Regions from separate parts of the Flavobacterium sp. GL_143 genome, predicted to be linked through region 3. Evidence: riboswitches for the same ligand, from Rfam matches in the RefSeq annotation. Region 3 holds a riboswitch; each other region holds the start of a gene.
The links. Region 3 has a riboswitch for cobalamin ahead of AC3IPI_RS10425 (TonB-dependent receptor plug domain-containing protein). Riboswitches for the same ligand answer to the same signal wherever they lie in the genome.
Positions count from the first base shown of each region.

Region 1: it holds a riboswitch for cobalamin, as region 3 does, so the genes downstream of both, AC3IPI_RS17710 (TonB-dependent receptor) here and AC3IPI_RS10425 (TonB-dependent receptor plug domain-containing protein) in region 3, are expected to answer to the same signal.
Region 2: it holds a riboswitch for cobalamin, as region 3 does, so the genes downstream of both, AC3IPI_RS07740 (DUF5074 domain-containing protein) here and AC3IPI_RS10425 (TonB-dependent receptor plug domain-containing protein) in region 3, are expected to answer to the same signal.

Region 1 covers NZ_CM174401.1:4,178,328-4,185,265, reverse strand. The annotation lists gene AC3IPI_RS17720 (cell surface protein) at 1-948, opposite strand, end outside; gene AC3IPI_RS17715 (YncE family protein) at 961-2,106, opposite strand; gene AC3IPI_RS17710 (TonB-dependent receptor) at 2,103-4,151, opposite strand; cobalamin riboswitch at 4,269-4,477, opposite strand; gene AC3IPI_RS17705 (GNAT family N-acetyltransferase) at 4,828-5,670, shown strand; gene AC3IPI_RS17700 (DUF1810 domain-containing protein) at 6,034-6,495, shown strand; gene AC3IPI_RS17695 (hypothetical protein) at 6,588-6,857, opposite strand.
Region 2 covers NZ_CM174401.1:1,782,673-1,789,610, forward strand. The annotation lists gene AC3IPI_RS07725 (alpha-amylase family glycosyl hydrolase) at 1-2,115, shown strand, start outside; gene AC3IPI_RS07730 (DUF6814 family protein) at 2,208-2,432, opposite strand; gene AC3IPI_RS07735 (MFS transporter) at 2,443-3,936, opposite strand; cobalamin riboswitch at 4,178-4,369, shown strand; gene AC3IPI_RS07740 (DUF5074 domain-containing protein) at 4,690-6,009, shown strand; gene AC3IPI_RS07745 (GIY-YIG nuclease family protein) at 6,485-6,757, opposite strand; gene AC3IPI_RS07750 (ISAon1 family transposase N-terminal region protein) at 6,835-6,938, shown strand, end outside.
Region 3 covers NZ_CM174401.1:2,371,628-2,378,565, reverse strand. The annotation lists gene cobT (nicotinate-nucleotide--dimethylbenzimidazole phosphoribosyltransferase) at 1-173, shown strand, start outside; gene tnpA (IS200/IS605 family transposase) at 228-668, shown strand; gene AC3IPI_RS10435 (adenosylcobinamide-GDP ribazoletransferase) at 865-1,662, shown strand; gene cobC (alpha-ribazole phosphatase) at 1,647-2,183, shown strand; cobalamin riboswitch at 2,262-2,496, shown strand; gene AC3IPI_RS10425 (TonB-dependent receptor plug domain-containing protein) at 2,525-4,378, shown strand; gene AC3IPI_RS10420 (DUF5074 domain-containing protein) at 4,383-5,456, shown strand; gene AC3IPI_RS10415 (S41 family peptidase) at 5,528-6,938, opposite strand, start outside.

The sequences.
Region 1 (6,938 bases), 1.8 Mb from region 3:
GGAATGATTATAAGCGTTGTTTTGGGCTAAATAACCGTCTTTGCCTTGGTTATCTTTCCAGTATATATATTCTATATCTGTAAATTGTACTGTACCTGTACCACCTCCTGGAACGGGAATTTTATTAGCATCAGGTCTATAATAGGTGATTTCATAATTCTGAACTGTTTTTTCCATTTTATGCCCAGCTCCTTCTATTTCGTACCATTCATCATCCGGAAGTCCATTTTTATTTTTGTCATAAGAAACCATTATAACTCCAGCTTCACTACTCCCACCACGCATATTTTTATCAGGATTAGGATTGGCTTCTGCCCAAAAAGCATTCCCTAAAACTCTAAAATCGCGTTTGCCTTTTACGTTTACAATTGTATGATCGAAACCAAAAACTATATAACCACCAAAGGCTCCTAGCGAAATCAGATCTCCGTTTTTCTTGGCTAGATACGTATTAGCTCTGCTTAAAATTTTATCATACGTTTCACCGTCATTCGCTGCAGGCAGATCATTTATAAATTGTCCCGGAGCAGGTTTAAAATCAAATACTTTGGCAATAAATGTTTTATAATCCTTAGCTTCTTTGCTTACGTGTACTTTAATTTTTTGTGTTTGTGTATTTCCATTATCAGTTATAACTACTGTAAGTTCATACGTTCCTATTTCTGTTGCTGCAAATAAGGCTTCTTTTACGGTGTTGTTTGCCAAAGAATAATTGTCTGATGGAGAATTTGTTACACTCCAACTATAAGTTGCATTTGCGCTTACGGTACTATTTACAGTAATTGGTACTATTGTAGCTCTTTGCGCATTGTACTCATTGTTACCAATACCACCTGTTGGCGGATTGCTATTATCTGCACCATCGTCGCCACTGGAACAATTGGTTACCAATGCTGCTGCGAGTAAAAGCAATAGCGTTCGGAAGTGTTTTAAAGATTTGTTATACATGATTTTACTATTTTAGTTTTTGGTTATAAAAGCAATATGTGCAGGTATATTTCCTGCTGTAGTTTTCCATTTTAATTTTCCATCGGGTGTAAAGCAATAGATATAGCCTGTTACGACATAATTTTGTGCATCGGTGATATAAATTTCTTTGGTTTCGGGATTTACCTGTAGTCCGTAAGGAATCATTATTTGTTTATCTGTACCGTCTGTGATTATCTTATCGCTTATTATCTTTTTGGTTTTAGTGTCTAATATTCCGTAGGTTACTTTATTACTATTAGTAAGATAGCTCCAGGATACACTATAGAAATAGAGTAAATCATCTACTAAACACATTCCTAGAACCGGAATATCGAGTTGCATTTTTTTCTCATCCGTTTTGGTATCAATTACAAAAAGATTTGATGGTGTATTGTAATAATCTCCTCTGGAACTCACGTAAATATCTCCTCTACTGTCTATTTGCATACTGTAAAGATTTATACCTACATCTATTTTTTTTATTTCGGTAAAAGTCTCAAGATCAATCACAGATACGGTTCTGTCATAATTAGGAACTCTGTAACCTCCTGAGTTTGCTACATATAATTTTCCGTTGCTTACCACCATTTGCTCTGGCTGATAACCTACATTTACTTTTCGTTTTATTTCTAATGATGTGGTATCAATTTCAGCCACAAAACCTATCTCTGCGTTAGGATCTATGGCTACAGGACCAGAATAGGAACTTACATAGGCTTTGTTTTTATAAAAAGCTACATATCGGCAATTAGGAATATCAATTTTTTTGATACGTTTTGCTGACCATTTATCGATTACTTCAACTTTATTAGAACAGTTTATTACAGCATAAACTTTATTACCATAAATTTTTACATCGTTACCTACATCACCTAGTTCTTTTATAACTGTAGGATTTCGTTCCGAATAAATATCGGTAGTATAGTTTCCGGTTCTGTAATTAAATATATCGATGCTTGCCCGGTTCATCCCCATATTTCCTTCGTTAAGCAGATAAAAACCTTCTATCTTGCCATCACTTCTTGGGGCAGCAACGCTTTTATCCGAAGACGGAAAAATGGTTTCTTCTTCTCTACAAGAAGCAAAAGCAAGAGCTATAAATAAACCGAGGATTAATTGTGTAGTTATCTTTTTCATAGCGCAATACTTATTATAAATTTCATTGTACGTCCCGGCATCGGATAATTGTATATAACCTCATACTGCTGATTAAGTACATTGTTTACCTCTATTGTTCCTTTTATTAAATATTTGCTTAAAGCAAAAGACTTTTGTACCGCTAAATCGTGTGTGTACCAAGGCTGAATTTCATTGATTTTGATATTGTTGACATTACCATTATATCGTTTTCCTACATAAACAAAACTGTAGTTAAAATTCCAGGTTTTATAATCAGCATTTAATATTCCAGAGCCGCTATGCCACGGAGTATAAGGAATCTGATCTCCGTAAGAAGACAATTCTAAACCTGCAAATTTTGTATAATCCCTACTTTCAGAATAAGTGTAGGTAAGATTCGTAGCTAAGTTTACATTACCAATATGCATTCCTATATTAAGTACCGATTCTATACCTTTTCCTTTTACTTGTCCCATATTGGTCATCATCCAGCGGAATAAATTTCCTGTTGGAGCTGCTACAATTTTATCTTTGGTATTGGTATAATATCCATCAACCTGAATAGAAAGTTTGTCTAAAAAAGAATTATTTACTGGTAAATTATAAGTAAACCCAACATCGTACTGGTTCATATATTCGGGTCTCAAAGTACTGGATCCAACCATGGTATAATACAAGTCATTAAAAGTGGGCATCCTGAAAATACGTTTTGCAAATGCTCGTAAATTAAAATCGTAGTCTTTAAATGGTGTATAACCAAGGAATAATGCAGGAGTAAACTCTTTTTTGTCCGGAGCTTTTGCGTTATAGCGCACTTCTTCCTGAACATAAGTACCAACAACACTACCTAAAGCTTTAAATTGCCCAAGTCTGAAGGAACTTGCCAATGAAAAGAATGCTGTATAGCGTTGCGGAAATGAAAATTGAGTTTGTATCCCTTTTCTTGTAGCATTTAGTTTATTGTATTGAAAATCTGTAGATAACGAAACATCCCATGTAGGCAATATGTTGTACATATTTACTGCCGAGAAATATATTTCCTGTTGGTAATAACTATCATCAGATTGTGCTCCTTCGGTTACTGTTTCGCCTAAAATATGGGTTGTATCTCTGGCAACATAATGCGTGTAATCGTAAGCGTATTTTGCCTTTGCCTGAAATTTGTATTTTCTTGTAAAATCCTTTACTATAGATGCCTGAGTGAAGAAATTCTTGTCGTATTGTCTAAATCCGTCAGAAAACTTATTTTCGACAATTGCCCCAGGTGCTCCCCTATCTGAGTCGTAATAATAAACTTTGGCATCCCAGGAACCGTTATTTATTTTTCCGAAAAGCCCAGATTCAAATCTGAATGCTTCAATATCACTATTATGTCTTGTGGCAGTAGTATCGTAGGCTACAGTACCATCCTGATTGTTTCTTTTGTACCTGAATTTATATTCACCGTTAGATTTTATATATTCAGAACTTACGCTCATGCTTACTTTATTGCTCAGCTTTTGTTCCCATCTAAAAGACGGATCAAAATAATTTATGGTCATGGTTTTAAACCGCACCAATAAATTAGTTTTTTTATTCCCTTCAAAAACGGGACGTTTGGTTCTTAAATAAATGGTAGATGCAGCTGCAAAGTCTTTTGCTGACTGAAAGATTTCACTTTTCTGACCGTTATACATGGTAAGAGATTCCATGTCGTCTAGGGAATACTTACCTAAATCTGTAACTCCGTTTTGCGCATTACCTAATTGGATTCCATCATAAAAAACACCTACGTGGTGCGTTCCCATATTACGGACATCTACGGTTTTAAGTCCGCCAAGACCACCATAATCTTTAATCTGGACTCCGGCAAAATAACGAAGCGCATCGGCAACATTATGACTAGCAAGATTTTCTAGTAATTTCCCCGAAAGACTTTGCACAGGAATTACTTCCTGGTATGGTTTTGCCTTAAGAATTACTTCTTTTAGTTTGCGAATACTATCATTAGTTGCTTGCGAATGAAGCAAAAATGGAGTAAATAAGATAAAAACGAATAAAAGCTTTTTGTTTGTATTATACATCACTAAATAAATTATAAAAACTTTTCGCGATGTAATAATCAAGAAGCATAATAAGAAAGTCCCGCTATAAAATAACAGGCTAATTTTCTTGTTCTTCAACTTTATTCCTCGAAAGTTTTAAACTATGTGATTTTGGCAGGTCTCCTGACTTGTTCCATCTTTAAACAACCTTCTCATTCGCCGCGGCGAACAATGGCATAAGTAACGTTTAAAGACTTATATAGAACTTACAGTAGCGGGTCTGTTCAGGATTTACACCTGATTCCCTTTTAACTATTTCTTCTTAAAATTTTAAGAAAAAGTAGACCAAAATTTTGAGCAAATATATAACATAAGTTTATGAAAAAAAGTTCTTATTTAATTTAATTACAATTAAGACAATAAAACAAGGGTATAATCTGCTAATTTGATAATTTTCATTTATATCCAATAAATTTGAAAAAGAAACAATGTGTAAATTAGAAAATTAGGTAATTAGATAATTTTAATACTAGCTTGATATTTTAGGATGCTTGGGTAACGATTGACTTCTCTCCTATTTTTTAATAAAAATCAAAAATACTTGACCTTTGTTTTTTACATAAAATGTATATTTGATTTTCTCTATTTCGATATTTAAAAAATTTTGAAGAACTAGAGAAACTCAACATTAAACTCAAAAGCTTTAGAATAAAAAATGGAAATAAAAAGTTTAGAAAACAGCAACCTTAAAGATTTATTAGACGTTATTAATTTGTCTTTTTCAGATTATATCGTACCTTTTAGTCTTACTTTAGAACAATTACAATCCAAAATACATGCAGAAGGAATTAAATTAGATTTATCCATCGGAGTTTATGATGATGATAAATTAGTTGGTTTTATGTTACACGCTTTAAATACCGCAAACGCACAATTTATTGCCTATAATGCTGCAACAGGAGTTATTCCTGATTATAGAGGAAAAGGTTTAGTTGGTAAAATGTATGCTATTTTAGTACCTAAATTAGAAGAACTTGGCGTAAAACAAATGGTATTAGAGGTTATAGAAGGAAATCATCCAGCAATACGAGTTTACGAAAAAATGGGGTATACAATCCATAGAAAGCTTGATTGTTTTAGAGGTAGCGTACCTACATTAGATATAAACCCTAAAGTTACTATAAAGAATCTTAAAGAAACTCAATGGGAATTGTTTAAATCTTTTTGGGATATTGAACCTTCATGGCAAAACGATATTATGGCGGTTAGCAATAGTATGGAATATTGCCAAATTCTAGGAGCTTATATAGATGATGTATTGGTAGGTTATGCAATATATAATACTACATCCAGAAAAATTAATCAAATAGCGGTGTCTCCTGACTACCGCCGCAAAGGAATTGGTACGAGTTTATGTAATCATATTAGTAATGCTGTAGATCAAAATGAATTATTAGTATATAATGTTCAAAATAGTTCTGTAGAAGCAAAAGGTTTTATAAAAAGTTTGAATATTCCATACACGATTTCGCAGTTTGAAATGAAGAGAAATCTTTAAGAAAAATAGAATTACAAAAAGCAAACACGAATTTTAACAATTTGTACAAGTTTTAATGATTAACTTCGTTTGTGAAATTAATTTAGCAAATGAATTAGTGATAATTGATAAAATTCGTGTTTAAAATTGATTTATAATAGTAGAACCTTGATGGGAGTTTGTTAAAATTGAGATTTTTTTTATAATTTTTAGATAGAATTGTATTTTTAATTATATCAGTTATTTGAAGCATTTTTTTATAAAATTTTAAGTAAGATTATTACTCAACTTAGTCATAAAACTCACATAGTCTGAGTCTTCCATTAGGAAGTACCTATCTTTTTTAGTACTTTTGCACCCTTTTTTACACAATATAATACAACAATGGCACATTCAAACAATGATTTAATCCGTTTTTTAGAAGCACAAAACCAGCTGTATCTTACTGCTCTTTCTGAAATTAAGAAGGGAAAGAAAGAAAGCCACTGGATGTGGTTTATTTTTCCTCAAATTACGGGTTTAGGCACTAGCGATACGGCCAATTTTTATGCTATTACCGATTTAAAAGAAGCTACAGAATTTGCAGCGCACCCAATTTTAGGAAAACATCTTATCGAAATTTCTGAGCTTTTATTGACTTTTAAAATGAAATCAGCAGAATCACTTCTGGGAGAGTTAGACGCTAGAAAATTACGTTCTTCGATGACTCTTTTTAGTTTAGTAGAAAACTGCCACCCTATTTTTCAGGAAATATTAAATGCTTTTTTCTCTGGAGAACAAGATCCACGTACTTTGTCCATTATTAATTCAATTATAGAGCAATCTATTGAAACAACTACGCTGTAATTATACAGTAATGTAATAGATTATTTACTCAAAAAAAGACACTACGTTGTATTTGCTTTCGCAAATCGGTAGTGTCTTTTTAGTTTTGTTAGTTAGTAAAGAAACTCATCAATAAATTCTTTTTCTTCATTAACATATAAGTAATAGGAACTTACCTCTATATCTTCTTCTTGGTGATGAAGTTCTAATCTTATTTGAATACATGGTGTCGGAATGAATTCATGATCAACTAATATTGAGATTGATTTAGGTACAATCTTGCTAATGTCCACTAAAATTTCCTCTTCAATATTATAATAATATTTAATAGCTAAATTATAAAACTCTTCTTTTTTATCTAATATATCTTTATAGGAATTCATGTTGAGTATTATTTATGTAAGGTAAAGTTATTTATAAATTTAACCTTGGCAATCCGACCACAATCTCCTTTTAAACAAGAA
Region 2 (6,938 bases), 590 kb from region 3:
ACACTAGTTCTGGATGCTCCACTAAAAGATTTTGTATATGTAGCAGGAAGTTTTAATAATTGGGTTCCTACTAGTTCTTATGCAATGAAAAAAGACCCAACTTCGGGTAAGTTCTGGTTAGAGTTAACAGGATTAGTTTCGGGAGTAAATAATACCTATCAATATTGGGTTGTTGCTAATTCGCCAATAGCTAATTCACCTTCATTAGTAAAAACGGCTGATCCTTATTCTACATTGGTATTATCCCCTTTTGACGATGCAGGAATTCCAGCAACAAGTTATCCAAATATGCCAGTTTATCCAGTAGGACAAGAACGAGAAGTTACCGTTTTAAAAACAGGACAAACAGCATATCCTTGGCAAGTAACAAATTTCGCTAAACCCGAAAAAGAGAAATTAGTGGTTTACGAAGTTTTGGTTCGCGATTTTGATGCAAACAGAAACTATCAAAGTTTAATAGATAAGATTGATTATTTCAAGAATCTAAAAATAAATGCAATAGAATTAATGCCTGTTATGGAGTTTGAAGGCAATGAAAGTTGGGGTTATAATACTTCATTTCATATGGCTTTAGATAAATTTTATGGCACTTCAGATAAGCTTAAAGAATTTATTGATTTATGCCATCAAAACGGAATAGCTGTTATTCTGGATGTTGCGTTAAATCACGCATTTGGTCGAAATCCAATGGTGAGAATGTGGATGAATGATCCAGATAATGATGGTTGGGGTTCGCCATCGGCTGATAACCCATATTTTAATACTGTTGCAAAACATAGTTATAGTGTTGGGGAGGATTTTAATCATCAGCAAGCGAGAACTCAAAACTATGTAAAAAGAGTAATCCAACATTGGGTTGAAGAATATAAAATTGATGGTTTACGTTGGGATTTAACTAAAGGCTTTACGCAAAATTGTACTGCAGGCGATGAATCGTGTACAAATAGTTTGCAACAAGATAGGGTAGATGTATTAAAATCTTATGCTGATTATTCTTGGAGTCTTGATCCTACACATTATACCATTTTTGAGCATTTAGGTAGTGATGCTGAAGAGAAACTATGGGCTAATTATAAAATTAATGAAACACCTAGCAAAGGAATCATGATGTGGGGGAAAATGACAAATGCATACAATCAATTATCAATGGGGTATGATACCGATAGTAATATCTCCAGGATGACAAGCGCTAGCCATGGTTTTGATGCAAATCGATTAATGGGTTATGCAGAGAGTCACGATGAAGAACGACTAATGTATAAGAATGTACAATATGGTAATAGTAATAATGCAAGCCATGATGTGAAAAATTTAAATATTGCTTTGTCCAGAATGTCGGCTATTGGAGCAGTGTCCTTATTGATTCCTGGTCCAAAGATGATTTGGCATTTTGGCGATTTAGGTTGGGATGCTTCTATATTTGCATGTAATAACGGAATCGTTAATGATGAAAGTGGAACAATTCCTGGCGATTGTAAACTTGATACAAAGCAGCAACCACAATGGACAGGTAATTGGTTAGGAAATTCAAGCCGAAGCAAAATTTATAATGATTGGGCAAAAATGATTACCATGAAAACCGTAGAGCCTGTTTTTTCAGGAATAGCTACCGTGTCAAATACAAATTCTTTATCTCCTAATATAAAAATTACGAATGCAGCATTGGCATCAACACAGTTAAAAGATGTGTTGATTCTGGCAAATTTTGATGTAACTACTCAAAGTGTCGCTACTGGTTTTCCGTACACAGGAGTTTGGTATAATTTAATGGATAATACCTCTATCAATGTTACTAATGTAGCAACTACAATTGCAATTCCAGCAGGAGAGTTTAGGATTTATGGTAATAAGCAAGCGCTGTTGGCTATAGAAAACTTTGAGAAACCAAATGCGATTACTTTACATCCTAATCCGGTTTCAGATTATTTTACTTTAAATACTGCAGTTTCAAGGGTAGAGATTTATTCTTTGTCTGGACAATTAGTGAAAAGCTTTAGCGGAAGCGAAAAGATAACTTCTCAGTTCTCAGTGAGTGAATTAAATACAGGATTATATATCGTGAAAGCAATAGATGAAAACAACAAGACTCAAGTAATGAAATTCTTGAAAAAATAATTTTATTTGGTTAGTTAGTTAAAAAGCTGTCTATAGATTGTTATAGGCAGCTTTTTTGTTTTAAGTAGTTTTAGAAAACAGAAAAATGTAATTTATTTTCTTTTGTCATATTCTCCAATCAATGAAAAATACCCAAAAGTACCAAGTCCTAAAACGATAAGAGGAGTAAGGATAAATAGAATTATAATTCCGAAAACTAAATCATCCTGTTTGTCGGAAACAAGTTTCGGTAATCCAAATTCAAAAATGCAAAAGTAAGCAGCAGCAATAGATAGTATTATCCATAGTATTCCCAATATTCGTTTTAGTACATTCATTGTGATAGGATTAGATGTGAGTATTTTTATCTTTATTGTCAATATAAATCATTCCGATAACAAAACATATCGAAGCTATAATAATAGGATACCAAAGCCCATCGAGATAAAAGTCGGATTTGCCAACTTCTTTAGAGTGGGTTACAAAATAGGTTGAAATTGCAGGAAGCAAACCACCAAATATTCCGTTCCCGACATGGTATGGCAAAGACATCGATGTGTATCTTATTTTTGCAGGAAACATTTCTACCAAAAAAGCTGCAATAGGGCCATAAACCATCGTAACGAAAAGAACTTGAACAAAAACCAGAAAAATCAATGCCCATTTATCTTGAGAATTAATAGTGATTGTAGTTTGTCTTTCGGGGTTAATTTTTTCAGCATGATTTATTTGTTTAATCGCTGCAGTTGTCCCGTCTGAATATTCATTGTTTGTAATAACGTAATGTTCTTTTTTATCATTGTTATCGGCTTCAGTTGTATATGTATTCGAAATAACCTTGTTATCCAGATTCACAGTTTCATACATTTGTTTGTATATAGGTCTGTAGAGTAGGATAGCGAGTAACATGCCACCCATCATAATATATTTTCGACCTATCTTATCACTTAGCCACCCAAAGACTATAAAAAACGGAGTGCCTAACAATAATGCAATTCCTAGTAATCCATCTACTTGTGAAGATTCGATATTCATTACCGTTTTCATAAAACTCATGGCGTAAAACTGTCCAGTGTACCAAACTACACCTTGTCCCATTGTTGCTCCAAATAAAGCAAGTAATACAAACTTCAGGTTGTATCTATTTCCAAAACTTTCTTTTAAAGGGTTTATGCTTATGCTTCCTTCCTTTTTTGCTTTAGCAAAAACAGGAGATTCATCCATGTTTTTTCGTATCAAATAAGAAACTCCTACCATTACAATCGAAACCCAAAACGGAACACGCCATCCCCAAGAATCAAATGATTCCGCCGAGAGAGAATTTTTTGTGATTAAAATGACCATCAAAGAAATAAAAAGTCCAACAGTTGCAGTAGTCTGAATCCATGAAGTCCAATACCCGCGTTGACCCACAGGAGCATGTTCGGCAACATAGGTTGCAGCGCCTCCATATTCTCCGCCAAGTGCAAGACCTTGTAATAATCGTAAAATCAAGACTAATAATGGTGCTAAGAAACCAATATTCTCATAGCTCGGAATACAACCAATTAAAAAAGTAGAACATCCCATTAATAATAGGGTCGCCATAAAAGTGTATTTTCTCCCAATTAAATCTCCAAGACGTCCAAAGAATAAAGCGCCAAAAGGTCTAACGACAAATCCTGCTGCAAAAGTGGCTAATGTTGCCAAGAAAGATGCTGCTGGATTATCGGAGGGGAAAAATTTGGTCGAAATAACTACAGCCAAACTCCCAAAAATATAAAAATCATACCATTCTATCATTGTCCCCATAGAAGAGGCCGAAATAACTTTCCAAATTCCTTTTGTAGATGTGTTACTCATAAAATGGTTGTGTTTTTAATAGTAGATAAAAGTATAAGGTATCATTTTACGAATATATAAGATATTTTTATATTTAGTTGATGGTTTTTTAACAAATAGGGTTTGTTTGTTGATTTAACATTTGATCAGTAAATCAAAGCTTCATAATTCAAAATAAATTATAGTTTGCAGAGATGTTCAAGGCCTTTAAAATAAATAACTATTGCTTTGTTACGAAAGAAAACACTAGTTTTGCAACTCAAATTTTGAAACAGAAAATGGTTGTCATATCGATATGATATTGACATTAAAAGGGAATTTGGTGTAAATCCAAAACTGTCCCGCAGCTGTAAGCTCATTAACCGAAACCCTTTAATACGTCACTTTTCATTTAGAAAGGGAAGGCTGGGTGTAGGGAGTAAGTCAGAAGACCTGCCGTTTTTATAGTAATAAATAGCTTTCGGGGATTGAAGCTTGAATTAAGAATAATACTTTTCACCTTGTGTGATAATGGTATTGTTTATCTATTCTATTCTCGTAAGCCAAAAATGGAATTTATGAGATTTTTTTTCTGCAAATATGATATCGCAAAAGCAATCCTTTTTTGGAAGCTTCTCTTTTCGATATTTTCTTTTTCTCCACTAAAAAAATCATTAAAACGTATCGCTTTACAATATGCTGTGCTTTTACAAAAGTTTATTTATACAACTTTTGTAAGGGTGAATTGTATTTCGATTTAAAGAATTAAGTAATATAATTTTTAAATATTGAATAATGAAAAACCGATTTTTTTCCAAGCAATTAATTGCAATTGCTTCTTTGATGATGCTAACAGTTTCGTGTAATAATGATGATGATTTTACAGAACCTCCAGTAATAAAAGGCGAACAGCAATTAAAAGATACTTTAACTGTTGGGAAAACACTTCAATTAAGCTCAAAATTAGCAGATAGAAAGAACGTTTCTTTTGAATGGGCGATAGACGGAAAAGTAGTAGGATCTGATTCTACCTATATCTTTAAACCAGAAACGAGGGGAGATTTTAAAATTACAATGATAGCCAAAAATGATGGCGGAAAAGTTTCTCTTACTTATGATATCCATGCATGGGGAGCATATGAAAACGGTTTCTTTATGATCAACGAAGGATGGTTTGGTCACGGAACAGGAACGGTAGGGTTTTATAGATACGATACAAGAGCTATAGAAGATAGTGTTTTTGTAAAAGTAAATCCAGATAAAGATTTAAAACCGGCATCATCTACATTAGAATTTGGGACCATCATTAATAAAAAACTATTTTTAGTTTCTAAAGTTGGCGGACCTGTTGTAGTAGCCGATGCTTATTCATTAAAAGAAGAAAAAAGAGTCCCTGCTAAAGGCGGAAACGACTGGCGTGCAGTTGTGGGTATTGATGAAAATCAAGCCCTTTTGACTTCTGGTAAAGGGATATTTAAGCTTAATCTTAATACGATGGAAGTGAATGGGCAAATCGAAGGTGTTACAGGTCAGGTTGGAGATGTTGTTAAGGCCAATGGTTATATTTTTGCATTGTCTGCTTCAAAAGGTGTTATTGTAATAAATGCTTCAACATTGGCAGTCGAAAAAACGATTCCGGGTATAGTTTTAGGATTTGCTGTTACCGATGATAAAAAAGTATGGGCAGCAGGAGGAAAAAATCTTATAAGTATAGATTCGAATACTCTTGAAGTAAAAGAAATTGCATTAGGTTTTCAGGCTTACGGAAGCTGGGGAGCTTGGCATCCGGGATCTATTACGGCTGCTAAAAATGATGTTTTTATTGCTAAAAACGGAAGTTTTAGTGGTGGTAAAGAAATTTATAAATATGCAGGTACTCCAGATTCATTGACTGCGCCTTTTATTACATTAACAAATTCAAATATCTTATATGGTGCAGGAATTGGTTATGACCGAAAGATAAATACTTTGGTGGTAAATACCTTAAATTCAGGTTTTGGTGTGAATTTCTCTATAAACAATCTTTATATATTTAACGCTGATTCAGGAGAAAAAACAGCATCGGTAAATTTTTCAGGATATTATTTTCCTGCAGTTTCTGTATTTCATCAATAATTTTTTTGTTTTTTAACCGCAAAAAAAATTACCGCAAAGATCGCGAAGTAAAAAGGCAAAGTTCGCAAAGTTTTATCATTAAGCTTTGCGAACTTTTTTGTATATTTTTACCTATCCGAAGGTTGAAATCTCTGGCTGTATTTGAAAAAGAACAGAAATTAAAAGCAGTGTTAGCTTTATATTATAAGCATAGCTAACGGTTTTAACCGTTGGAATTTAATATTGGTAAGATTTATTAGGTTGTTTACCGCAAAGATCGCGAAGTAAAAACGCAAAGTTCGCAAAGCTTTATCATTAAGCTTTGCGAACTTTGCGTTTTTGAACATATTCTTAAGTAAAAAATCTTAGCGACCTTTGCGGTAAAATTTATTTGCGGTTGAAAAACAGGAAAGTGTTAAAAACAAAAAACCCGAATACTTCTATTCGGGTTTCGTGGTACCTCCAGTCCCGAGGCTTCGGGAGAACCAGGGACAAATTATGATTTTCTTTTAAAAAGGATATCTTTTAAAATAGATGGGTCAGCGATTATTTTATTGTTAAATACTTTACTTTTCATTCTTTTTATAAACTTTTCTAAATAGATAGCTTCTTCTTTATCAACGCAATTAAATATTAAAACAATTTCCCAGTCATCTGCTATTTTAGTAAAAGAATTTGAATAAAAATGTTTCTGATGTTTTGAAACTCTATTATCTATATTGTTAGTTTCTCCAATATAGAATTTTTGACAAGAATCTGAGTAAATGATATATAAATAGGATCAAGAACAAAACCTGGGGAGGAATGTCAAAATAAAATAAGAACTTTGTAATCTAAGAATTTGAGATGACTCCTATAGACCTTTTAAAATTTATGCTGCCTGATTTTTTAGTAGAACACTTTGAAATAGTTTCTAGCACTAACACAGAAGAAGTACTACACCTTTATTT
Region 3 (6,938 bases):
AACAAGCACATCAGAAATTATTAGATTATCTAGAAGCACAATCGGTTTTACAACTAGATTTACGCTTAGGCGAAGGAACGGGCTGTGCAATTGCTTTACCTATATTACAATCGGCAATTACTTTCCTGAACGAAATGGCTACTTTTGAAAATGCTGGAGTTAGTAAGAAGTAAAACAGTATTCAGTCGCAGTTTTTAGTTTCAGTAACAGTTCTTAAATAAATAGAAATGGCATTTATAAAAGTATACATACATTTAGTTTGGAGTACTAAAAATAGAATTCCTTACTTGAATTCCATCGAATTGCGTCAAAAAGTATGGCAACATATAAGAGATAATGCAAAGGAGAAGGGAATTTATATTGATTTTATAAATGGATATTCAGATCATTGTCATTGTCTTATTTCATTAGGCGTTGATCAAAACATCCAAAAAATAATACAACTACTAAAAGGAGAATCATCATTTTGGATTAATAAAAATCAATTGACTAAAGAAAAGTTTGAATGGCAAGATGAGTATTTTGCTGTTTCCGTTTCTGAATCAATTGTTGATAAAGTAAGAGATTATATTAAAAATCAAGAAATTCATCATACCAAAAAAACATTTCAGGAAGAATATGATGATTTTATTCTCAAGTATGGATTCCAGAAAATAAATAATAAATAAGAATTTGGCTAAAGCCAATAACATAACAAATTTCATATCCTCCAGATAAATCTGGAGGCAATTCAACTTCTAAGATTGTCTACAAAATAAAGTATATCGACAATCTAAATTTTGAATTGCCAACATCTTTAGATGTTGGTTAATAATTATGATAATCAAATTGGCTTTAGCCGAATACTAAACAATTAATATTTAAATGAAAAAACAACTCCATATTTTTTTTACTGCATTAATGTTCTACACAAGGATTCCTTGTCCCAAAAATATTGACCACAATCCTGAGTATCTGAATAAAGCTAGTCGCTATTTCCCTTTGATCGGGTGGATTGTTGGAGGTATATCTTTTCTTGCATTTTATGGTGCTTCATTTCTAGTTTCAACATCCGCAGCAGTAATTATAGGAATGATTGCTGGGATTTTAACTACTGGAGCCTTTCATGAAGATGGTTTTGCCGATGTTTGTGACGGTTTTGGTGGGGGTTGGACCAAAGAAAAAATCTTACTCATCATGAAAGATAGTGCCATTGGCGCTTATGGAGCTATTGGTGTTGTATTATTATTTTTATTGAAATTTCAATTGCTATCTGAATTAGTAACTATAGAAACAATTACAACTCAGCAATCAATGCTTACTGTTTTATTGTTGCTTATTGCAGGACACTCTATTAGTCGTTTAGCGGCTATAAGCATCGTATTTACACATGAATATTCTCGTGAAGATGCTACAAGCAAAAGCAAACCAATTGCAAAAAGCTTTAGTTGGAAAGAAGTTTTAGGTTCTTTCTTTTTTGGTTTATTACCTCTCTTGGTTCTTTCTTATTTTCAATATCAATTACTTTTAGTATTAATTCCAGTTTTCCTAACACGTTATTTTTTGGCACGTTATTTCCAAAAATGGATTGATGGTTATACTGGAGATTGTTTGGGCGCAACACAACAAGTTTGCGAAGTTATTTTTTACTTAAGTGTTATAGCAATATGGAAATTTATTTAGTTCGTCATACTGAAACTGTTTGCGAAAAAGGAATTTGCTACGGTCAAACTGATGTAAATATTGCCGAACCTTATGATTTGATTTTTGAAAACATTGTAAAGCAATTACCTCAAAATGCATTGTTATATTCGAGTCCATTAAAACGTTGTGTGTTACTTGCCAAACATATCCAACAAGAAGCCAAAATTTTAAATTACCACGAAGACAAACGTTTGATGGAAATGGATTTTGGTGATTGGGAAATGAAAAATTGGAATGAAATTTCTTCAAATGATTTAAATCCGTGGATGGAAGATTTCGTAAACATTCGAGTTCCAAACGGAGAATCTTTCATCGATTTACATGAAAGAGTCACTCATTTTATAGAAAACGAAATACTTGCTAAAAAACCGTCAAAGGCAATTATTGTTGCACATGCCGGAGTAATAAGAAGCATATTATGTCTTTTAAACTCTCTTCCTCTTAAAGATGCTTTCCAAAACAAAGTCGATTTTGGACAAGTAATTAAAGTCGAAATCTAAATAAAATCAACTTTTGTTTTGTTCATGAATAGTATTAAATAATCAAACAGAATTGATTTATAAGCTTTTTTAACTTTATATTTGCACTTTCATTAAGGTTGTGCTATATTTTTTGAGACACATTAAAAGGGAATCAAGTAATTGAAGATTGAAAATATCAAAATCAACATTCGAAAATCTTGAGCTGTACCCGCAACTGTAAGCTTAGTCCTGTAAGGGATGCTCGTTGTTAACTACAAAACCACTGTTTTAGAACGGGAAGGGAAACAACAAGACGCGAAGCCAGGAGACCTGCCTTTGTTAACAAATATCGAACTCTCGGGAAAAAGAGTTTAGAAATTATGACATTACAAAAGTTTTACATCTGTTTTTCGCTCTTAGTTTGCCAATTCATTTTGGCACAAAATGATTCTATAACAAAATTAAAAGAAGTTATAGTTTCCGACACTAACCTCAAAAAATACTCAGACTCACAATCGGTTCAGGTACTTAATGACTCTATTATTAATAAAAATGAAGCATTACTTACCGATTTATTAAACTTTAACTCTACTATTTATTTTAAAGAATACGGTCGTGGTATGCTTTCGACAGTTGCTTTTAGAGGAACAACGGCTTCCCAAGCTGCTGTAATATGGAACGGTATCAATATCAATTCTCAGATGAACGGAAGTACCGATTTTAATACTATAGCCGGATCTGACTACAATTCGGTAAGTGTAAAAGCTGGTGGAGGAAGTGTTATTTACGGAAGTGGTGCTGTGGGAGGAACAGTACATTTAAACAATGATTTAAGTTTTTACAAAAGGTTTGAAAATAATTTAAAGCTAGATTACGGAAGCTTTAATACCATTGGAATCAACTACAAAACAAATATTTCAAACGAAAAGTGGAGCGCACAAATTGGATTTTCTAAAAATAGCTCAGCCAATGATTACAAATACTTAAACCGATACAACTGGAAAGGAGAACAACGCTGGAACCAAAACGGGCAATATGATATCATTACGATGAACGCAAATCTAGGTTATAAATTTGACGCAAAGAACAGCCTTAAATTATACAGCCAAACATCTAATACTGACCGAAATACTTCAATTATTTCTGAATCGGAAACCAAGTCAAAATACATTAATAGTTTCAGTCGTAATTTAATAGAATATGATGGTGATTTTGGCAGATTCACAACCAACTTTAAAACTGCTTTTATTACTGAGAAATATCAATATTTTGAAGATAATTCAAAAAACAACTATAGCCACGGAAAAACAGAAAGCCTAATTACTAAAGCTGATTTAGGATACACTCTTTTTAAATCAACTCAAGTAAACGCCATCCTAGATTATAATAGAACCAAAGGTTACGGAACTGGTTTTGGAGATCATGTGAGAGAAATTAGCTCAGCTGCCTTAATGATAAAACAAGATTTTTTTGCAAATTGGAAAAACGAGTTAGGCATCCGAAAAGAATTTACAAATAATTACAAATCTCCTGTTTTATTCTCTTTAGGGTCATCTTATCAATTTAGTAAATTATATAATCTGAAATTAAATTTATCTCGAAATTTCAGAATTCCAACGTTTAATGATTTGTATTGGGAAGAAGGAGGGAATCCTGATTTAAAACCAGAGAACTCCTATCAAGCCGAAATTGGAAATGTTTTTACATACAAAAATATCTCACTGACCCAAACTTTTTATTACATGAAAATAAAAGACTTATTACGATGGGTGCCTAGTGATAATGGCATCTGGATGCCTCAGAACACCGACAAAGTAAATAGTTACGGAGCTGAAACCTTATTAAGTTGGAAAAAACATTTTGGTAAAAATTATTTTAATGTCAATGCGACTTATGCTTATACCGTTTCAGAAAATGACGAAACCAAAAAGCAATTGTTCTTTGTTCCTTTTAATAAAATTACAGGAGCAATTTCATATTACAGAAATAAGTTCTCAGCCAATTATCAATTTTTATACAATGATTTTGTTTATACACAATCCGATAATGACCCAAAAAACATTATTCCTGCTTACACCGTTTCAAACATAGGTATAGACTATGACTTCAAACTTTTATCCTCTTTTAAAATAGGTTTTCAAATTTTAAACGTTTGGAATAAAGAATATGAAAGTCTAGAATTCAGACCAATGCCTGGGAGAAATTATAATTTGTACATAAACCTTAAATTTTAATATAATGAAACTAACTAGATTATTTTTATTAGCATTAAGCATTTCGCTTCTTGCTTCTTGCTCTAATGATGATAATGACAACAATGACGATGGTCCAAAAGGAGCTTATGAGGATGGTATTTTTATCTTAAATGAAGGAAATGATATCAGTGGTGGTTCTGTGTCTTTTATCAATGAAGACTTAAATACAAACACTTTTGTTAAAGATGTTTACGGACCAACAAATGGAAATGACTATATCGGAAAATATCTTCAAAATATCTTTTTTGATAATGACAAAGCCTACATTATTTCTGGAGGTACAAATGTGATTAACGTAGTAAATCGTTACACTTTTAAATTAGTAGCTAAAATTGAGACTGGACTTATCAAACCTAGATATGGTGTTGTAAAAGATGGGAAAGCATATGTTACTAATGCAAACACATACTGGAGCAAAACAAACCCAGTAGGAAATACTGATGATTTTGTCGCTGTAATTAATTTATCTACAAATAAGGTAGAAAGTACAATTCCTTTAGACGGAACTGCCAACCGTATTGAACTTACAAACAATAAACTTTACATAACTGAGCCTTATAACAGTGATAAATTAGTTATCATTAATCCAAGTACAAACAAAATAGAAACTAAAGTGACTATTGGCTTAGGTGGAGATTCAATGGAAACCAAAGATGGTACATTATATATTATCAGAACTCCATATGGAGATAGAAGCGAAATTGCAAAAGTAAAATTGTCAGATAATACCATCACTAAAATTACTTTTCCAGAATCACTTGATGGAGCTAAAAACTTAGACATTTACAATAACAAAATATATTATACAGCAAATACAGCTGTTTACGCAATAGATTACACTGCTACAACAGCATCTACTACACCTGTTTTTGAATATTCTTCAACTTCAGAATATGGAAAAATGTATGGTTTTGCTGTAAAGAATGACAAAATTTATGTTTCAGACGGAGGTGATTTTGCTTCAAATAGTAAGGCTTATATCTATAATTTAAATGGTACTCTTATAAAGGAATTAACAGTTGGCTTAGGACCAAACGGATTTTACTTCAATGACTAATTAAAATCATTTATTTACATTTTACTTTATTAAAAAAGGCTTTCTAACGAAAGCCTTTTTTATTTCTCTATCTAATCTTGTAATGCTCTCAAAAGTCCTTCAGGAGCTTTATCTACATACATTTGGTTTCGAATACCATCTATTGATTTAGAATCGGTAAAGTATTCAAACTCTTTACCATCTTTAGGAAAAATTACTTTACCTGTACCTGTAATTTTAGAAATTGCAGTACTTAATAATGGTTCCGTTTCATCTCCTAAAACTCCCAACGAATTTATACTTTCTATTACGCTATAAGTAGGCGTTAATCCATTAGTATATTCTCCAAAACCTATTGAGTTAACAATCTTTAAAACAATTGGCTGCATAGCATATTTATGACTTGGATTTCGATTAGTTTTACCAAAAGTAGGTGAATCATACAAAGTAACCGAACCTACATTTTTACCTATAGTTACATCACCTATTTGTATTACATCAATGTATGGTTTTAATCCATTAATAACCAATTCACTTGCCGAAGCTGTACTTTTAGAAGTTAATATATATACTTTGGTCAAGTTCAAACTATTTAAAGCAACTCCATTAAATTTATCTATAAAATTATTATTAAGCAATTCTGAGTCTTCGCTTTCAAAGTATTTATTGAGTTTACTATTCCATTTTTGTTTAGAAAAAACCTTATCTGTAAACTGTCCAGTAATCATACTTGCTAATCGGGTTGCCGTTTGCACAGAACCTCCCCCATTATATCTCAAATCAAGAACTAAATCTGTAATACCTTTCCCTTTTAATTCTCCAAATGCAGCATTTAATTGATCATCATAGTTACCATAAAAACCATTATACATTAAGTAACCTATTTTACGACCATTCTTCTCTATCACTTTATTTATGAAAATTGGATTTTCATCCAAAACTGATTTAGTAAGTGTAACCGATTTGCCATTTGGCACAAATGTCGTTCCATCATAATCAGTTAAATTTAGCGTATAACTATCAGGTGCGAGCAAGGTTTTATAATTATCATAAGTAATTTGCGTACCATTAATACCATAAAATAAATCTCCACGCTTCACTCCTTTGCTTGCAGCATCCGAGTTAGGAAGAATATAACGCACAAAACCAATCAAATCATTAGAACCTTTAGATTTTGGGCTTAATTTAAAATCAATTCCATTATTTTTAGATGTTCCTTGAAGTTCTTGTTCCAATACAGTATAATCATCTACAATCCAACTAAATCTGTCTATTGAAGAATCAACACGTAAAGAATTAAATAATGTTTCAGGATCTGAATACCCTCTTAAAAAAGAATTTAGTTGTTCTTGGTTTCCAAAACGATCATCAGCTAAATTAGGAACATCAGCTTGCCATAAGTAATATTGATTTAATCCTTTCCAAATAAAATCCTGAACCTGTAAGCTTCTAGGAGCAGCCACATCATCTTGATCCTGACAGGCTTGAAAGCAGAATACTGCT